4 regions of the Lysinibacillus sp. NPDC097162 genome follow, and region 4 is predicted to be linked to each of the others. Evidence: riboswitches for the same ligand, from Rfam matches in the RefSeq annotation. Region 4 holds a riboswitch; each other region holds the start of a gene.
The links. A riboswitch is a leader RNA that binds a small molecule or an ion and turns the genes downstream of it on or off. The one in region 4 is predicted to bind thiamine pyrophosphate.
Positions count from the first base shown of each region.

Region 1: it holds a riboswitch for thiamine pyrophosphate, as region 4 does, so the genes downstream of both, thiC (phosphomethylpyrimidine synthase ThiC) here and ACIQXW_RS06960 (ABC transporter substrate-binding protein) in region 4, are expected to answer to the same signal.
Region 2: it holds a riboswitch for thiamine pyrophosphate, as region 4 does, so the genes downstream of both, thiT (energy-coupled thiamine transporter ThiT) here and ACIQXW_RS06960 (ABC transporter substrate-binding protein) in region 4, are expected to answer to the same signal.
Region 3: it holds a riboswitch for thiamine pyrophosphate, as region 4 does, so the genes downstream of both, thiM (hydroxyethylthiazole kinase) here and ACIQXW_RS06960 (ABC transporter substrate-binding protein) in region 4, are expected to answer to the same signal.

Region 1 covers NZ_JBIWDT010000009.1:12,162-16,734, forward strand. The annotation lists gene ACIQXW_RS22450 (methyl-accepting chemotaxis protein) at 1-895, shown strand, start outside; gene thiC (phosphomethylpyrimidine synthase ThiC) at 1,140-2,918, opposite strand; TPP riboswitch at 3,068-3,182, opposite strand; gene ACIQXW_RS22460 (AEC family transporter) at 3,230-4,159, opposite strand; gene ACIQXW_RS22465 (methyl-accepting chemotaxis protein) at 4,463-4,573, opposite strand, start outside.
Region 2 covers NZ_JBIWDT010000008.1:55,446-60,018, forward strand. The annotation lists gene ACIQXW_RS21930 (hypothetical protein) at 1-27, shown strand, start outside; gene map (type I methionyl aminopeptidase) at 75-830, opposite strand; gene thiT (energy-coupled thiamine transporter ThiT) at 1,085-1,645, opposite strand; TPP riboswitch at 1,767-1,874, opposite strand; gene ACIQXW_RS21945 (magnetosome magnetite crystal formation protein family) at 2,003-2,335, shown strand; gene ACIQXW_RS21950 (hypothetical protein) at 2,364-2,486, shown strand; gene ACIQXW_RS21955 (AAA family ATPase) at 2,675-4,573, opposite strand, start outside.
Region 3 covers NZ_JBIWDT010000003.1:173,277-177,849, forward strand. The annotation lists gene ACIQXW_RS15500 (alpha/beta-type small acid-soluble spore protein) at 1-192, shown strand, start outside; gene thiE (thiamine phosphate synthase) at 308-940, opposite strand; gene thiD (bifunctional hydroxymethylpyrimidine kinase/phosphomethylpyrimidine kinase) at 927-1,754, opposite strand; gene thiM (hydroxyethylthiazole kinase) at 1,754-2,509, opposite strand; TPP riboswitch at 2,601-2,699, opposite strand; gene mbcS (acyl-CoA synthetase MbcS) at 2,894-4,480, shown strand.
Region 4 covers NZ_JBIWDT010000001.1:1,382,103-1,386,675, forward strand. The annotation lists gene ACIQXW_RS06945 (response regulator transcription factor) at 1-148, shown strand, start outside; gene ACIQXW_RS06950 (sensor histidine kinase) at 145-1,131, shown strand; gene ACIQXW_RS06955 (hypothetical protein) at 1,289-1,675, opposite strand; TPP riboswitch at 2,046-2,157, shown strand; gene ACIQXW_RS06960 (ABC transporter substrate-binding protein) at 2,352-3,347, shown strand; gene ACIQXW_RS06965 (thiamine-binding protein) at 3,348-3,641, shown strand; gene ACIQXW_RS06970 (ABC transporter permease) at 3,638-4,411, shown strand; gene ACIQXW_RS06975 (ABC transporter ATP-binding protein) at 4,386-4,573, shown strand, end outside.

The DNA of each region.
Region 1 (4,573 bases), on a different contig from region 4:
CACGACTTCTAGCTCTGAAGAATTATCGGCAAGTACAGAGGAAGTTTCTCTTACTTCTAGCGATATTGCAAAACGTATAGAAATCATGGCAGAGGACGGTAACCAAGCTGTAGTTACTGGACAGGATACCTCTACCGCTATGGACGAAACAGCTCGTGGTGTCCAACGCATCGCTGAAGCTACACAAATGCTACATTCAAAGGCAATTGATACACAAACTGTTGCCGATAACGGCGAAAAAATGTTGCAAACGACTGAAAATCAGATGATGGTCATTCAGCAATCATCAGATAAGACAAACGAACTCATTAAACAGTTAAGTTCACAATCGGCTGAAATTGAAAATATCACGAAAGTTATTACCGATATTACCGATCAAACCAACCTACTTGCACTTAATGCAGCCATCGAAGCTGCACGTGCAGGCGAACACGGACAAGGCTTTGCAGTCGTTGCTGATGAGGTACGTCAGCTAGCTGAAGAGTCAAAAATATCCGCCAACCAAATTATTAATTTAACTACAAATATTCAGCAAAACACAAGAGAAGTAGAAAAAGCTGTGAGCGTCACAGTACAAAAAGTTGATGAAGGCGTTACATACATTCATAATGCACAAACTGCCTTTAATGAAATAATGGACGCAATTGAACATATGGCATCTGAAATTGAAGACGTTTCAGCTTCCACACAGCAAATTTCTGCCGCTACTGAAGAGGTTGCTGCATCGGTCAATGAAATGTCATCTGTGGCAAAAAATGCAGCACAGCAATCCGAATTGATAGCTGCGGCAATTGAAGAGCAAACATCAATTATTCAAGAGGTTAACGCTGTTGCAAAATCATTAAGTGATGAGGCAACAACCCTTCAAGATGAGATAAATAAATTTAAAATTTAATAGCCAGCCAAAAAAAGAAAAAGTGTTAGATTGACAGCAATCAATCTAACACTTTTTTGCTATGCACATTTTTATGACTACGGAGGACACTTTCCACTCTTCACACTGTAAGCTACAACTCGCTTGTGAGTGGTTCATTGCGTTTTATGTTCTGTGCAGGACCGCATCCACTACCATTAACTATTGCGCTCTTGTTCCATTTTATTTATTACTAAAGTGAAAACTTTAACGCCTCTGTTCTTTATCATTGATACAGTCTGCTACCAGTATCTTTGAACTCTTTTGCCTTTTCCTGCATCCCTTGATGGATTGCTTCTGTCGTATTTAAATCTTTTTCTTTAGCATAGTTCCGAATATCTTGAGAAATTCTCATACTGCAAAACTTAGGACCACACATCGAGCAAAAATGTGCCGTTTTTGCTCCTTCTGCTGGTAAAGTCTCATCGTGATATTCTACAGCTCGCTCTGGATCTAACGATAAATTAAATTGATCGCGCCAACGAAACTCAAAGCGAGCCTTTGAAAGAGCGTCATCTCGCTGCTGTGCACCAGGATGACCTTTAGCTAAATCCGCTGCATGTGCCGCAATTTTATATGTGATAACACCTACACGAACATCTTCTCGATTTGGTAACCCTAAATGCTCCTTCGGTGTTACATAGCACAGCATCGCTGTTCCAAACCAGCCAATCATTGCAGCCCCAATTGCTGATGTAATGTGATCATAGCCAGGAGCAATATCCGTCGTTAGAGGACCCAATGTATAAAATGGCGCTTCTTTACAAACTTCTAATTGCTTGTCCATATTTTCCTTAATAAGATGCATTGGCACGTGCCCAGGTCCCTCTACCATCACTTGTACATCGTGCTTCCAAGCAATTTGCGTTAACTCCCCTAGCGTTTCAAGCTCTGCGAACTGCGCCTCGTCATTGGCATCTGCAATTGAGCCAGGTCGTAATCCATCCCCTAACGAAAAGGCAACATCATACGTTTTCATAATTTCGCAAATTTCTTCAAAATGAGTATATAAGAAATTTTCTTGATGATGGAATAGACACCACTGTGCCATAATTGAACCTCCACGCGAAACAATACCCGTTACACGATTAGCTGTAAGCGGTACATAGCGCAGCAATACACCTGCGTGAATCGTGAAGTAATCAACCCCTTGTTCAGCTTGCTCGATTAGCGTGTCACGATACACCTCCCACGTTAAATCCTCAGCAACGCCATTTACCTTTTCAAGCGCCTGATAAATTGGCACTGTTCCAACAGGCACAGCAGCATTACGGATAATCCATTCGCGAGTTGTATGAATGTGCTTACCAGTAGATAAATCCATAATATTATCAGCACCCCATCGTGTTGCCCATGTCATTTTTTCAACTTCCTCAGCGATGGATGAAGTAACAGCTGAATTTCCAATATTGGCGTTAATTTTCACGTGGAAGTTACGGCCGATAATCATCGGTTCCGCCTCAGGATGATTTATATTAGATGGCATTATAGCACGCCCTGCCGCAATTTCTGCACGTACAAATTCTGGTTTTAAATTTTCGCGAATCGCTACAAATTCCATTTCTGGCGTAATAATTCCTTGTCTTGCATAATGAAGCTGTGTCACATTACAGCCTTTTTTCGCACGTAAAGGTTTGCGAGAAAGCTTTGGAAAAACATTTTCCTTTATGCGCGGGTCATCCGCGTTGCGGAATCCATTATCCTCGGGCTTAATGGTACGTCCCTCGTATTCCTCTACATCGCTCCGTTCTTTAATCCACTCACGACGCAAAGCTGGTAAACCTTTTGTAATATCGACTTTGTAAGTTGGATCTGTATAAGGGCCACTCGTATCATAAACTCGTATAGGTGCGTTATTCTCTTCACCAAAGCTACCCGTTGTGGGGCTTAGCTTAATTTCACGCATTGGCACTAATATATCTGGACGTGATCCTTCTACATATACTTTTTTACTTCCGTCAAAGCTTGTCATAATGTTCATGTTTTTTTCGCTAACTGTTGTCATTTACTATTCCGCTCCCTTTTACGTAAATTATTAAAAGGACCGAATCTAGCCCACTCCAACAAGTAGCATTACAAATAAAAAGCCGAATCCAAAAAAATATTGGATCCGGCTGTACATGTAAGGTTACATTTATCGCAAAGTTCAAGGAGTGCGAAGTTCATTAACTTTCCCACGCTGGTATGAGCCAGATCAGGTCCAAAGGGTCAAGAAACCTCAATGCGTTTCCCTCTCAGCCCGACTCATCGGACTCCCCTAGTTAAGCTATTCAGTTTGATGCTAGTGTAACAGATATTCCTAATAGATGGAAGCCATTAAGTAAATAGTATTTCTGCCATATAAATTACGATTGTCACAGTAATACAGCTTACAATTGTTGAAAAAAGCACCGTTTGTGCAGCGGTTTCTGACCCTAAATCATATTCTAGAGCTAGACTCGAGCTATTACGTGAAGTTGGAAATGCACTCGCAATAAAGAGCGATTGGGCCACAACGCCATCTAAGCTGAGGGCAAAAATGATAAGCAATGCAACAGCTGGACCTACTACAAGTCGTGTAAAACAGCTGACAAACACAGTTCTATTGAACATTGATTTAATTTCAAGCTGAGATAGTTGCGCACCGAGCGTAATAAGAGCAACAGCGATAAACCCATCAGCAACGTGGTCAATTGGAATACGGATAAATTGGGGAATGCCAATATTAAAGAAATTCATTGCCACACCGATAATGAGCGCATGAATAATCGGCATTTTCAGGAAGTCCTTCACAATGGCCATACCTGATTTAGTTGAAGAAATTAAATTATATAATCCATATGTATAGGTCGTTACATTTTGAAAAATAACGAGAATAACTTGAATGGCCACCCCAATTGGTTGTGTCACAAAAATCATTTGTGCCACCGGAATGCCATAGTTACCAGAGTTAATGAGTACAACACTATTTTTAAATACCGCTGCCTCTGTTTTCTTTAAACCTAGCCCCTTCGCTATAAAATGACTAAGCACCATTTGACTCCCAATAAAGAGCACAATAAATAATGCCACTTCACCGAGCACCGATAGTTCCACGCTCGTTTCATATAAATTTACAAATACCGCTGCTGGCATAAAACAATATGTAATAAGCTGGGATAGCGCTTTTAAATTAAATTGAAATTTCCTCTGTAAAAACGCCCCAAGTACAAGTAACACTAAAATAGGCGCAACAATTTTAAAGAAAATCATACCGAGATACATCATGGAGGCGCCCCCCTTTCATCTTTCTATAGTAAAACTGTTCCCAAACTGGGTCAATGCCCTCTCAGCTCTACCGTTTACATAAAAAGAGACTGTCCTTGGAAAAGGACAGTCTCAACGTGTCTACAAAAGCATCAAGAAGTTTTACCGGCGGTTTCTCAAAGGTTATCGGCGGTTTCCGAGGGTGTATCGGCGATTCCTCCACGTTTATCGGCGATTTCCGAGGGTTTATCGGCGATTTCGGAAGGTTTACTGGCGATTACCTCGGGATATTCACTTTGCTTTGTAGAAAATTCAATAGCTTAATTATGCAAGTTTAAATCGATTCACGACTTCTTGTAGCTCTTTAGAGATTTGGTTCATATTGTTAATTGATTCTGCAACCTTTTGCATTTCTGCCTGTTGATCCACAGCAGA
Region 2 (4,573 bases), on a different contig from region 4:
AAAAAAAAACCTGCTCACCGAAAATAAATCGGTAAGCAGGTTTTTCATTTAGCCTTGTTTATTACTTGGCTATTTTATGCTTCATCTAATGAAGTTAAAATGATTGGTTTATCTTTTGTAACAATAATTGAATGCTCAATTTGGGCAACTAATGATTTGTCAGGTGTAATAAATGTCCAGCCATCACCAGCTTCAACGATATGTTCTGCTTTCGCAGAAATAAACGGCTCAACTGCTAGCACCATACCTTCTTTCATAATTGTTGAATCCCAAGCATCGTAATAATTTAAAATATGGTTTGGCTCATCATGTAATGAACGACCTAATCCATGACCTGTTAAATTCATAATAACAGTTAAATCATTTGCATAAGCTTCACGCTCAACAGCTTTCCCAATTTGGTTTAATTTAGAACCTGCTTTTACTTTTGTCATAGCGCGATCAAAGGCACTTTTTGCTACGTGACAAAGTTTTTCTTTATCCTCGTAACCTTCCCCTACTACAAATGAAATACCTGTATCTGCAAAATAGCCATTTAGTGAACCGGATACGTCAATATTTACAATATCCCCTTCTTGTATAACACGTTGTCCTGGAATACCATGGGCAACTTCCTCATTGACACTAATACAAGTGTATCCTGGGAAATCATATTCTCCTTTAGGACCAGAAATAGCTCCTGCTTCAGCAAACATGCGGCCTGCAATTTCATCTAATTCAAGTGTTGTCACACCCGGTTTTGTAGCTTCCTTCATTGCCTCACGAATTTCTGCACAAATGCGACCAATTTTTTTAAAGGCTTCAATTTCTTCTTGCGTTTTTACAATCATTTTTAACGTCCCTTTCATCTAATATCTATTCATTAATATAACATAACTTTATATGTCCATAACGCCAAACGCTTTAATTATTCTATGCTAACATTATTTCATAAGTACCATGCAAATAATAATCAGGCCTTTTTTGAAGTTCTTCGGCTAAAAAATATTGACCAAATAACGTGGAAACCTTGGATAATAAAAAAAATAGCATACTAAGTAACACTTAGCATACTATTTTCTCTTTTAGGACAGTCTTATAGTGTTTAAGATTTTCGCTGCATTAATTGTGGCGCAGCTGTAAATAATAGCACAGCAACAATGGCTGTTAAAATTGTTGCTGGAAGCATGTATGTTCCATTGTAAATGATTGAATAAATCCATGCGTTTTGCTCGCCTGCATACTCTGCAAAGAATACTGCACCTGCAAATGTGTGCGCAAGATAACGTAGGAATCCAGCTAACAACGTACCAATGACAATATAAACGGCCATTTTCTTTTTATTTAAAGCTGTTGCCGCTTTTAATACAGGTTCACGAACGATTGCCGCTAAACCTACTACGGTAAAGGCTACCCCGTAATCTAGTAATCCTTGAAGCCAGTGCACAATATAAGCACCAAACATTGTTTGCATAACACCAATCAATAGCCCGGTTGTGAGTCCTGATAAGAGGCCCCAACGAAATGCTATTAAGATGATTGGTACCATTACTAAGCTTACCGAGCCACCTTGTGCCCATACTTTAAAGGAAATTTGATCGAGTACAAGTCCTACCGCTGCGAAAATTGCAATTTCCACCAGCATGAGTAATCTTTTTTTGTCCATATTATTATTCTCTCCTTTGTTCCGATGTAGGATACAAGAGCAGGAATAGAAATCATTTTGATATGCATGTCAATCCGGCATAAAAAAACGATGCCAGGACAGAGCCTCACATCGTAAAAGTGTCGGTTTCTATCCACATCCCTACGCAAGCGTTAACTTACAGGTTCGAAGAGTAAAGGCATTACGTGCCCAGTCTCAGCTGACATCATCAGCTCCCCTTGTGGTCGTTACATCTAATTTTTTTGTTGAACACCCTCATTGTACGCAAACACTTTTGCAATTACAACCTTTTCAACATTAATTTTTTTGAAACTTTCGAGTTTTCTATGCGTAAATAATTAAAAAGGAGGGACTACTATGGAGAATCCAAAAATTTTATCTGCCTTTAGTTATCTCAGTATTTTTTTTGCACCATTTATCGTTCCGTTAATCGTTTATTTCGTGTCAAAAGATAGCGATGTCAAGAGACACTCCATCAAAGCACTTATTTCTCATTTAATACCGTTTGTCTTTGGTATCATTTTCTTTATCGTCTTTATATTTTCTACTATGTCATTAAACACGTTTGATCCTTCGTCTAATGGGAATACATTTATTATCATATGGTTTGTATCTTTTGGTATTTATTTACTCGTTTCGTTAGGCATAGTCATTTGGAATATTGTCCAAGCTGTACGAGTTATTCGTTAAAATTTAGTACTAAGGAGCTGTCGTATTCATGAAAGTATCGAAAGTAGTTAAAACTGCTATAAAATTAGCGCCCATCGTTATTCCGATTGTCAAAAAAGTGGTCGCAGCAAAAAAAGGAACAACTCCAAACGTAACGACACACAAAAAATAATAGCCAATGGGCTCCTATAACGTAAAAACCCACTTCGCTTTCCTGCTGCGCAACAATCTGTAAGCCGCAGGAGGCTTCGTAGGTTTTTACTTTGTTATACATAAATTGTTTGAGTGACTGGCACTTTTTTGGGGTCTAACCCTACTCCCAGTGCCCTAAGAATTCAGAATTGTTTGAGTGACTGGCACTTATTTTACTTCAAAATGTGTTGTACTATGTCCGCTCAACGTTTTTTCAACGTGTAATACTGCCGGCATAGCAGCCTTTAACTCGGCTACATGTGAAATAACACCAATCATTCTTCCAGAGTCTTGTAAATCAATTAGCGTATCAATCGCTTTATTTAACGCTTCCTCATCCAATGAACCGAAGCCCTCGTCAATAAACATTGTTTCAATACGAATATTACCTTGGAAGCTTTGAATTACATCGGCCATACCTAATGCAAGACTTAATGATGCATTAAATTTCTCCCCACCTGATAATGTTTTGACATCTCTTAATTGATCTGTATACGCATCATAGACATCCAACCCAAGCCCACTTTGCTTCGCATGTTTCTCTAACCGATCGGAACGACGCAGTTCAAACTGTCCATTCGATAAATGGAATAAACGAATATTTGCTGCCGCAGTGATTTTATCTAAATAATTAATTTGAATATACCGCTCAAAGGAAAGTTTTTTCGGATTTTGACCATTCAACACTGTGTAAAGCTCTTTTACACGACCTGCTTCTTTTTCAAGGACACGGATTTCCTTTGCCGTTTCCTCTACTTTAACAATAAAGTCTGCACATGCCTTTGCATAGCTTTGCGTTTGTTGTAAGGTTTTAAATGCTTCTTCATATGTGGCACGGAGCATCTCAAGCTTTTCTTCTAATACTGTTAGATCTTGCTTTTCTTTTCCTTCAAGATGCTTTGCTCCATCCTCCATTTGTTGCTGTAAGGAATGTAATTGTAAGGCATAATCACGACATGCTTTACGTAAATCATCAATTTGACTAACGCTACGCTTTGCAGCAGCATAATCTTCATACGTTGCAAAACCAACATCTTTCATGCTTACTAAAAACTGTTCACGCTTGTCATTCAGTTTATTTAGCAATTCCTCATATGCGGTTTTAGCTAGTTCTTCTGCCATTGATGCTTTATTTGTTGCTTCCTTAGTCGTTTGTAAGTTTTGTTGTATTGCGTTCCAAGCTGACTGTAACGCCATTTTTTGTGATCCCACATCTGCAATCGTTTGTTTTAAAGCTCGTAATGACTGTACATGTTCGGGTATTTGCTTTTGCTGTTCTTCTACAATCGCTTGCTGTTTTATTAATTCTTTCGATTGCTCTGCAAAATGTTGCTCTAATTGTAATTGTTTCTGTTGTAGCTGTTCATTTTTTTCGTGTTGCCCTTTTAGCTTAGCTCGCGCGACGGACAGTTGGTCATTCACTATTTTTAAAACAGTCACTTGTTGTTCAATAGCGTGTAAAGAAGTTGTCAGTTCTAATCGATCAGCTACTGAAATATGATAAGCATCTACTTGTTCAATTGCCTCTTGAAGCAGTTTTTTAGTCGATTTTAACGTCGCCTCTTGTTCCAAATATTTACGCTCAATTGCATTGGTCATCGCTCGTAAAGATTCTAGCTCCGCTTCATCTACTACTTCTAACGGTTCTCTATGTGTTAGTTGATGTGTTGTGCTACCGCAAACTGGGCATGGATCTCCGTCCTTTAACTTAGCTGCTAATATACTTGCCTGACCGGTAATCCATTGTTGCTCTTTTGTTTGCAGTGCTTGCTTACTTTCTTTGTATTGTTGATGTGCATTAATAACAGCTTGCTCAGCTACTTCAATCGCTCGCTCATATTTTTCAATTTGAGCTAAAAGTGTTACTTGCTCTTTCAGTAATGGAAGCTGTTCTAAATAGCCTGCATATGGTTCCATCTGTTTTTCATATTGCTCAATCGTTGCTGTTAATTGTCGAACTTGCATTTGTTCTTTTTCTAAAATATGAAGATTATCAGCTACTGCACGCTTGGAACTTTCGACAAGCTGTTCTGTTATTTCTAATTGCTGCTGATTACTTTCAAATGC
Region 3 (4,573 bases), on a different contig from region 4:
TCAAACAAGCTTGCAGTACCTGGTGTACAACAAGCACTTGATCAAATGAAATACGAAATTGCACAAGAATTTGGTGTTCAATTAGGAGCTGATGCTTCAGCTCGTGCTAACGGTTCCGTTGGTGGTGAAATCACTAAACGTCTTGTACAAATGGCAGAATCTCAATTAAAAGGTATGCCAAAAAACCAATAATTGCAGAATAAGCAATTATTAAACTTAAAACCAGTGACCGTAAAAGGCACTGGTTTTAGTTTGTTTAAATTTAGTTTTTTTATGCCAGACGATTACATGCATACATATAACAAAGCTATAAATACAATGATTTGAAAGTTGAAGCGGTTTTTTGAATGTCATTACTTTCGCAAATAGCAGAAATAACAGCGACACCATCTGCACCTGCTTTAATAACAGCAGATGCATTCAGGCAGTCAATACCACCAATTGCGACTATCGGCAACAGCGGATACATGCTATGTGCTTGATATAAAAATTCTGTTCCACAAGGTGGTTTGGCATCGTTTTTAGATGTGGTTGCATAAATAGGACCAATACCTATATAATCTGCTCCATATTTTAAAGCAACTTGCAATTCAGAAGCTGTATGGACAGAAACACCAAGGATCATTTGTCCAATTTTTTGTCGTACTAGTGAGACGGGATAATCATCTTGACCTATGTGAATACCATCTGCATTAAGCTTAAGGGCAAGGTCGATATCATCATTGACGATAAAGGGAACGTTATATTTCCTGCATAGATTTTGGCATTGACGTGCAAAATGCTCGTAGTGCTCATTCGTCAATGCATGTTGTCCTTTTTCACGAAATTGAAACATCGTAATACCTGCTTGCAATGCTGCCTCAAGTATTTCTAAAGGTTGTCTATTTTTCACATTCGCTGTGCCCATTATAAAATAAAGCTGTAAGTCACTCCTTTTCATGTATGGTCACCTCGCAAGTATCATGAAATTTTTTGTAAGCAAAATGATTCGTTGGTCCATTGCCATTTCCAATCGATAAATCATGGCTAATAGCTAATTGAATAAATTTTTTCGCTTCAATAATTGCTTGTTTTAAAGGTATTTTTTGACCAATAAAAGCGGTTAATGCAGCAGAAAATGTACATCCCGTTCCATGCGTGTTTTTCGTTGCAATTCGAGTAGATTGCATTGAAAATGATTCGCCATCTTCAAAAAATACATAATCTGTTGCAAAATGATCGTCATGTAAATGTCCGCCTTTGATAATGACACATTGAACACCTAATTTTAATAATGATTGAGCAGCTTGCTGAATGTCTGATACATTGTTTATTTTTCTAGCAGTAAGTGTCTCTGCTTCTGGAATATTAGGCGTTACGATTGTAGCAAGAGGTAATAAATCTTTTTTTAATGCCTCAACTGCTTCTTGTTGTAATAAGTTTTCTCCTCCTTTTGCAATCATTACAGGATCAACGATAAGCGGAATATTTAAATTAGACAGAGCTCGTGCAATTGTATGAATAATATCTGAAGAAAAAAGCATTCCTGTTTTTATTGCACTAATTGAAAAATCATCCAGTAGTGAATGAAGTTGTTTATTTACAAAAGCTTGTTCAATTGGAAGTACACCGTTCACTCCTAATGTGTTTTGTGCTGTTAAAGCAGTTATAACGGATGTCCCGAATACGTCTAATTCCTGAAATGTTTTTAAATCAGCTTGGATGCCAGCTCCACCACCGCTATCTGAGCCAGCTATTGTTGTTACAATATGCATTATTTTTCACCGTCCTTCGATAAACGGTGTAATTCATTTAAGACCGAAACTGCAAAATCACCGTTATATGGCGCGGATGAAGCGGCATGTTCAGCAACTTTTTTATAGCACGTTAATGTATTGCACAACTGAGAAAATGGCTCATTACCTGCAATATAAGCTGCACAGCAAATGGCACTTAACAAACAACCAGTTCCTGTAACTTCTGTCATTCGAGCATGTCCACCAATAATCCATTGGGAGTGCTCTCCGTCAGTTATAAAATCTTTTTCACCAGTTACAATAACAATACAATTATATTTTTTAGAAATTTCTTTTGCTTTATCTTCAACAGAAATTGAACCGCTGCCACTATCTACTCCTTTTTGTTGCCAATAAACATCAGCAATAGCGGCAAGCTCACCGATATTACAACGAATAACAGCAAAATGAACGGCTTCTAATAATTGCTGTACCGCTTGTTTACGTAAATTTGTTGCTCCAACACCAACTGGGTCCAAAATAATCGGTACACCTAGCGCATTTGCCTTTTTTCCAGCAAGTAACATCGATTCATTTGTACGGGTAGTAAGCGTGCCAATATTAATCAATAAGGCTGATGCAATCGATACCATCTCCTCAACTTCCAGAGATTCATCTGCCATTACAGGCGAAGCACCAATTGCTAATAAGCCGTTTGCTTGAAAATTTGCCACAACATAATTTGTAATACAATGAATGAGTGGTTGTTTTTTACGAATAGTTTGAAAAATCATCGTAGTCCTCCTTTTTTTGGACGGACGTAAGCATGCAAAAAAGCTCTTTTTTTCGTGCGAAATATACACGTAAAAAGAGCCTATCATCAATAATAAGATGTGTGTTGCTCCCTACGTCAGTATTAACTAACAGGTTCAAAGGGTCAGGTTTTACCTTCTCAACTCGTTATGAGTCCCCCCGCAATCATGAAGTTTTTAGTTGTCCAAAATGTAACATACCTATCCACAGTATTCAATAGCATTTTATCATTATCTGGAAAGCAGTGACTGATGCCATATAATAAACCATGATAATTGTCATGACTTTCTTAAAATAAGGTTCATCCATTGAAAATAATAAAAAATGAGTTTTATAATAAACCTAGCAATAAGGAGGCAGTTATTATGAAAAGACAGGATTTAATCGCACCAGAATGGTATAACATTGTTGAGGAGATTGAGAAATATGCTCAGGACCCAACTAAAAATGCATTAATTGTTTATAATAATCATGAAGAAATTCAACATATTACATATGCAACTTTACTTGAAAAAGCAAATCAGGCGGCCCATGTATTTACTTCGCAGGGACTAACAAAAGGCGATGTGCTTTTAGTTATGGTTCCAAGATCTGTCGAGGCATATATCGTCTACATAGCGGCATTAAAAGCGGGCTTAACGATTATCCCTAGTTCGGAAATGTTGCGTACAAAGGATATTGAATACCGAATTACACATGCAAATGCAAAAGGAATAATTGCCTACGAGCCATATATTGAGCAATTTGACGAAGTGAAAAACTTAAAGGGTATTTTGCAATATGTTATTGGTCATGCTCATACACCATGGCAACCGTTGCTTGAAAAAATGGAGGAGCATCCTACAGACTATACGAATCCTACACCGACAAAAAGTACAGACAATGCTTTTTTAGCCTATACAAGTGGAACAACTGGCAATCCTAAGGCGGCTGTTCATACACATAGCTGGGGTTATGCTCATTTACGGACAACGGCACCGAATTGGTTAGGTGTTCAAGAAAATGATATAGTATGGGCTACTGCGGCGCCTGGTTGGCAAAAATGGATTTGGAGTCCATTCCTAGCAACTTTAGGCAGTGGTGCTACGGCATTTGTTTATAAAGGCAAATTTGATGCGTCAACTTATTTGTCATTGCTTGAAAAATTTAAAGTAAATGTATTATGTTGTACACCGACAGAGTATCGTTTTATGGCAGCACTCAATAATTTACAGGACTATAATTTAAGCGGAATTCGCCAAGCTGTATCAGCGGGTGAACCACTGAATAGTGAAGTAGTAAAAGTGTTCTCTGAAACGTTTAATATACAGGTTCGAGATGGTTACGGGCAAACGGAAAATACATTACTTGTTGGGACAATGGTTGGCATGGAAGCGCGCGTCGGCTCAATGGGTAAACCGACACCAGGAAATACAGTAGAAATAATCGATGACCTAGGACATCCTGTGTCGGAAGGTGTTGTTGGGGATATAGCAGTGCATCGAGAAACACCTGCACTCTTTAAAAAATATTTCCAAGATCCTGAACGCACAAACCTACAATTCCGCGGAGAATGGTATATAACAGGTGACCGTGCATATAAAGATGCTGATGGCTATTTTTGGTTTGAGGGCCGCGGAGATGATGTCATTATTTCTTCAGGCTATACAATAGGGCCATTTGAAGTAGAAGATGCATTAATGAAACATCCTACAGTAAAGGAAGCGGCTGTTGTTGCTAGTCCAGATGAAGTAAGAGGAAATATTGTTAAGGCATTTATAGTCCTTCGTGAAGATGAGACTGGGGATGATACACTTATTAAAAAGTTACAAAACCATGTGAAATTATTGACTGCACCTTATAAATATCCACGTGCGATTGAATTTGTAGAAGTGTTACCTAAGACTGCCTCTGGTAAAATCCGTCGTGTCGAATTACGACAACAAGAAAAAGCGCATTACACACATCAATAAATATTTCCTAGGAAATAAAGTCGGAAAATCAAAGTTCATGTTTTTTTATGAACTTTTGATTTTTTGTTGTAGCCCCATTTATTTATAGTAAAA
Region 4 (4,573 bases):
TTATCTTTGGCAGCTAGAAGATCGTAATCCTAATTTAATTAACGTGTATATTAAAAAGGTCCGCAACAAGATTGCGGATACAGATGGTGTGATTATTCAAAATGTATATGGAGAAGGTTATCGTATGAATACCCGTGTTAAACAATGAAACTAAAAAAGAAATATCAACTATTGCTATTGTCGGTTATATTCAGTGTTCCTCTTTCGATTGTAGTAATTAATGTAATCGTAACGGTAATTTACAATCATTTTTCAAATGATACAGAAAAACGTTTTTTTGAGTCAAAAGCCTATCCAATTATGCTAGGGTTATTTATCGTCTGTTTTATTACTTTGGCTATTTTATTCTCCAAATCCATTAATTCATTAATTAAACGAATTAATGAATTAAACCAAACCATTATGGAGTTGGCGAGTAACGACAAGAAGAGACTTCAAAAGATTCCTTACTCTCGAAATGATGAATTAGGGGATTTAACCAATGCAGTAAACCTTCTCATTGACCGGACGATATCGAAGGAAATTGAAATAATGCAACAAGAGCAAATGAAACTAGAACTTTTAACTCAGTTGCGCCACGATATTAATACACCTTTAACAGCTATGCGCTTACAACTTTACACAATCGAAAATGATTTTTCACAACATCAGGATATTTTCAATTCTTTAAACGAACAAATAAACTATATTTCAAAGTTATCCAATGAATATGACTTTGAGCGCTTATCTTGTGTTGATAATTCCTATATAATCATGGAAAAAGTAGATGTTCCAAAACTTATCAATACCATCATTTTAAAGTGGAATTTTTTATATAAAGTTAACCAAATCTCTATTGTGTTAAACGATTCCTCAACTAAATGCCATTGGAAGAGTAATGAAATTTGGTTGCACAGATTATTTGATAATATCTTCCAAAATATTTTGCGCCATGCAGTGTGCGATACATTGGAAATCACTTTGCAAAAAAACTCAATTATATTTAAGGATAATGGGGTTGGGTTTAATGTGGAGGAAAAGGGTACTGGCCTACGAATCATCGAAGATATTTGCCGAATGCTTGAACTACAGAGTACAATCCAATCTAACGAAAAAGGTACTCAAGTCACCATAAGTTATGCGCAACATTAAAACTTTAGTAATTGCAACGGCTCTAATTGAATGCTTCTCAAAATCTTATTTGAGAACATCTTTATGTTTAACGTTGTAAATGCTTAAATTATATAACAATCGTGCGCTTTAGTTTAACTAGCAACAATAGAAAAATAATAGAAAAAAGGACTCGATTTCACTTAATAGGACTCGAGCCTGTTTTATTACCTTCAATTTCGGATAATACTTCATCCTTACTAATTGAACCGTTTTGCGCTTGTTCCTGAATTTCAAGTAAACGATTAACGCCCACTTTTTTAATTAACACATGTGTCGCTTCTTCCTTAGTTTGGAAGGGAAGAGTATCCGGATTTGTAGTTGCTGCCTCGCTTACAATTTCTTGAACCTTCGAATCGTTCTCGATATAAGCTTTAACTTCTTCTAAATTTTCGTCATCTAAATTAGATTTCACTTTTTCAATTATTTTTTCGGAAGCGATATTTGTCCCTAAATGCCATACAGCATAGCCAGCTGCTCCGAGTAAAACAAGAAATACTACGGTAATTTTTAAAAGCTTTTTCATCAACTCACTCCTGACACTTTGAATAAAGCACAAACTCTCAAAAATTACGAAGAAAAAATGTTTTCTATAATTAGTTTAATTTCAATTATAACTAGATGACATATAGCAACTATCTTTTCAAAGGGCGATGGAAGTTATATCGTGTTGTATGGAGAATAACTCTTTTTTAACTTGTTGGTTTTGCAAAAGATTAACTGTTTCGTATTGGAGAATTTTTGATGTTCCAAATTCCATGCATATTCTATTTGCAAAAGTCATGTTGCAGAATACTTGTATAGTCCAATAGAAGCTCATTTTTATCAATTACGAAAATACTAGCTTGTCATTTTACGATAGATATGGTTATAATAATCAACGAAAAGTTCATAAGTTAAGAATGTAGGGGGGCTGGAAGTTGCCAGCTGAGATTGCGTCCGTTTAGATGCTGACCCTTTGAACCTGATTTGGCTCGTACCAGCGTAGGGAACATCTATTCAAAAATATTCGTATACTATTTTTTGATACCGTTTGCAAACGTCTGGGATAACTCCTAGGCGTTTTTTTGTTTAGGATTCATTATTCCGCCTAAAACTAGGAGTAATCTATTAGAAGCGATGCAAATGGCCTGAGAATACCTTTTCTGGTGAAAACATTCAATCGTGAACACTTTCAAACTACTAGACTTGGAGGACACAGCATGAAAAAGTGGTTTTTCGTTCTTGTTGCTGCATTATTAACATTAGTTGGTTGTAGCGAAAAAGAGGACAAAGAGGAAACAAGCACATTGAAAAAGGTATCCGTTGTACTGGACTGGACACCTAATACGAATCATACAGGACTTTATGTTGCGAAAAAGCTTGGCTACTTTGAGGAGCAAGGTTTAGACGTAGACATTTTATTACCTGGTGATGCGGGGGCAGATCAACTTGTTGCATCAGGCAAAGCTCAGTTTGGCGTTAGCTACCAGGAAGGTATAACGCAAGCACGTGTTCAAGACGTGCCTCTTGTATCGATTGCAGCAATTATTCAGCATAATACATCTGGCTTTGCATCAGATGCTTCAAAAGGCATTACGTCACCAAAAGATTACGAAGACAAAACGTATGGTGGTTGGGGAAGCCCAATAGAACAAGCTGTTTTACAATCTCTAATGCAAAAAGAAAATGCTGATATAAAGAAATTAGATATCGTGAATGCAGGAGACTTAGACTTTTTCACAATGATGCAGAAGGATATAGATTTTGCTTGGATCTATTATGCTTGGACAGGTATTGAGGCGGAGCTTCGTGGAGAAAAATTAAATATGCAGTATTTAACAGACTATAGTGAGCAACTTGATTATTATACACCTGTACTTGCAACGAATGAAAAGATGATTAAGGATAATCCTGATGTGGTAAAGGCATTTGTTGCAGCTACTACAAAAGGTTATGAGTATGCCATTGAGCATCCTAGTGAAGCAGCGGATATATTGCTTGAAGCGGTACCTGATTTAGATAAAGCACTTGTGCATAAAAGTCAGGAATGGTTAGCAAACAAATATCAAGATGATGCAGCGCAATGGGGCGAACAAAAATTAGCAGTTTGGGAAAACTATGCGGACTGGATGACAAAGAACAACGTATTAGAAGGCGAATTTCATGCAGATCAAGCTTTTACAAATGATTTCTTACCAAAGAAAGGGGCAAAATAAATGGCTAATTCATTAATTAGTGTACAAATTATACCTAAAACAGAAAAATACGAGGATGTGATTCCATTCGTTGATGCGGCGATTGCGATCATTGATGCTTCAGGTGTGCGCTATGAAGTGCAACCACTAGAAACGACAATGGAAGGTGAACTGTCTACCTTACTCCAAATTATAGAAGAGATGAATAAAAAAATGATTGAATTGGGTGCTATTAATGTTATTACGCAAGTGAAAATTTTATATCAACCAACTGGCATTACAATGGGAACGTTGACGGAGAAGTATCGAGGATGAAACAAGTAGTAACGAAAGGAAGGTCGATTATTTTTATCGCCTTCCTGTTAGTTATTTGGGAAGTCGTTATCCGTTTGGCTGACATCCCACATTGGCTATTACCAGCGCCGAGTGCCATCGTTACTGAGGGTGTTCACTCTTATAAGACGTTCATGCCCCATGTGTTCGCTACTATACAGCTAGCGGTACTTGGCCTTGCTATTGGTATATTTTTCGGCTTGAGTGTTGCGATATTATTACACCGTTCAGCGACGGTACGGGCATTTGTGTATCCGATTTTAATTGTGTCACAAAATGTGCCTGTGCTTGTCCTAGCACCTTTATTAATTATTTGGTTTGGTTTTGGGCTGTTACCGAAGCTGATTATTATTTGTCTCGTTTGCTTTTTTCCTATCGTTATTGCGGCAATGGATGGATTTCGTCAAACGTCATCTGAGCTTAAGCATTATTTTGCAATGATAGGTGCTACAAAAGGTCAAACATTTTGGAAGTTAGAATGGCCATTTGCCTATCCGTCTATATTTTCTGGTATAAAAATTGCAGCGACATATAGTGTAATGGGGGCTGTCATCGCGGAATGGCTTGGTGCGAAAAAGGGGATTGGTGTTTATATGACACTTGCCCAATCATCGTTTCGGACGGATCGTGTATTTGTGGCGATATTTGCGATTGTATTGTTAAGTTTATTGTTGTTTGGCGTTATTCGTTTTGTTGAAAAGCTAGTTGTAAAGGGGAGGGGATCACATGCTGAACATTCAAGACATATCTAAATCCTTTGGCTCGCTTGAAGTAGTTAAAAACTTATCCTTTACAGTAAAGGAAGGAGAATTTGTGGCAATCATTGGTCCCTCAGGTAGTGGTAAAAGCACTCTCTTTCAATTAATAGGAGGTATAACGCCTTTGAATCATGGTGCTATTTTGTTAAATGGAGA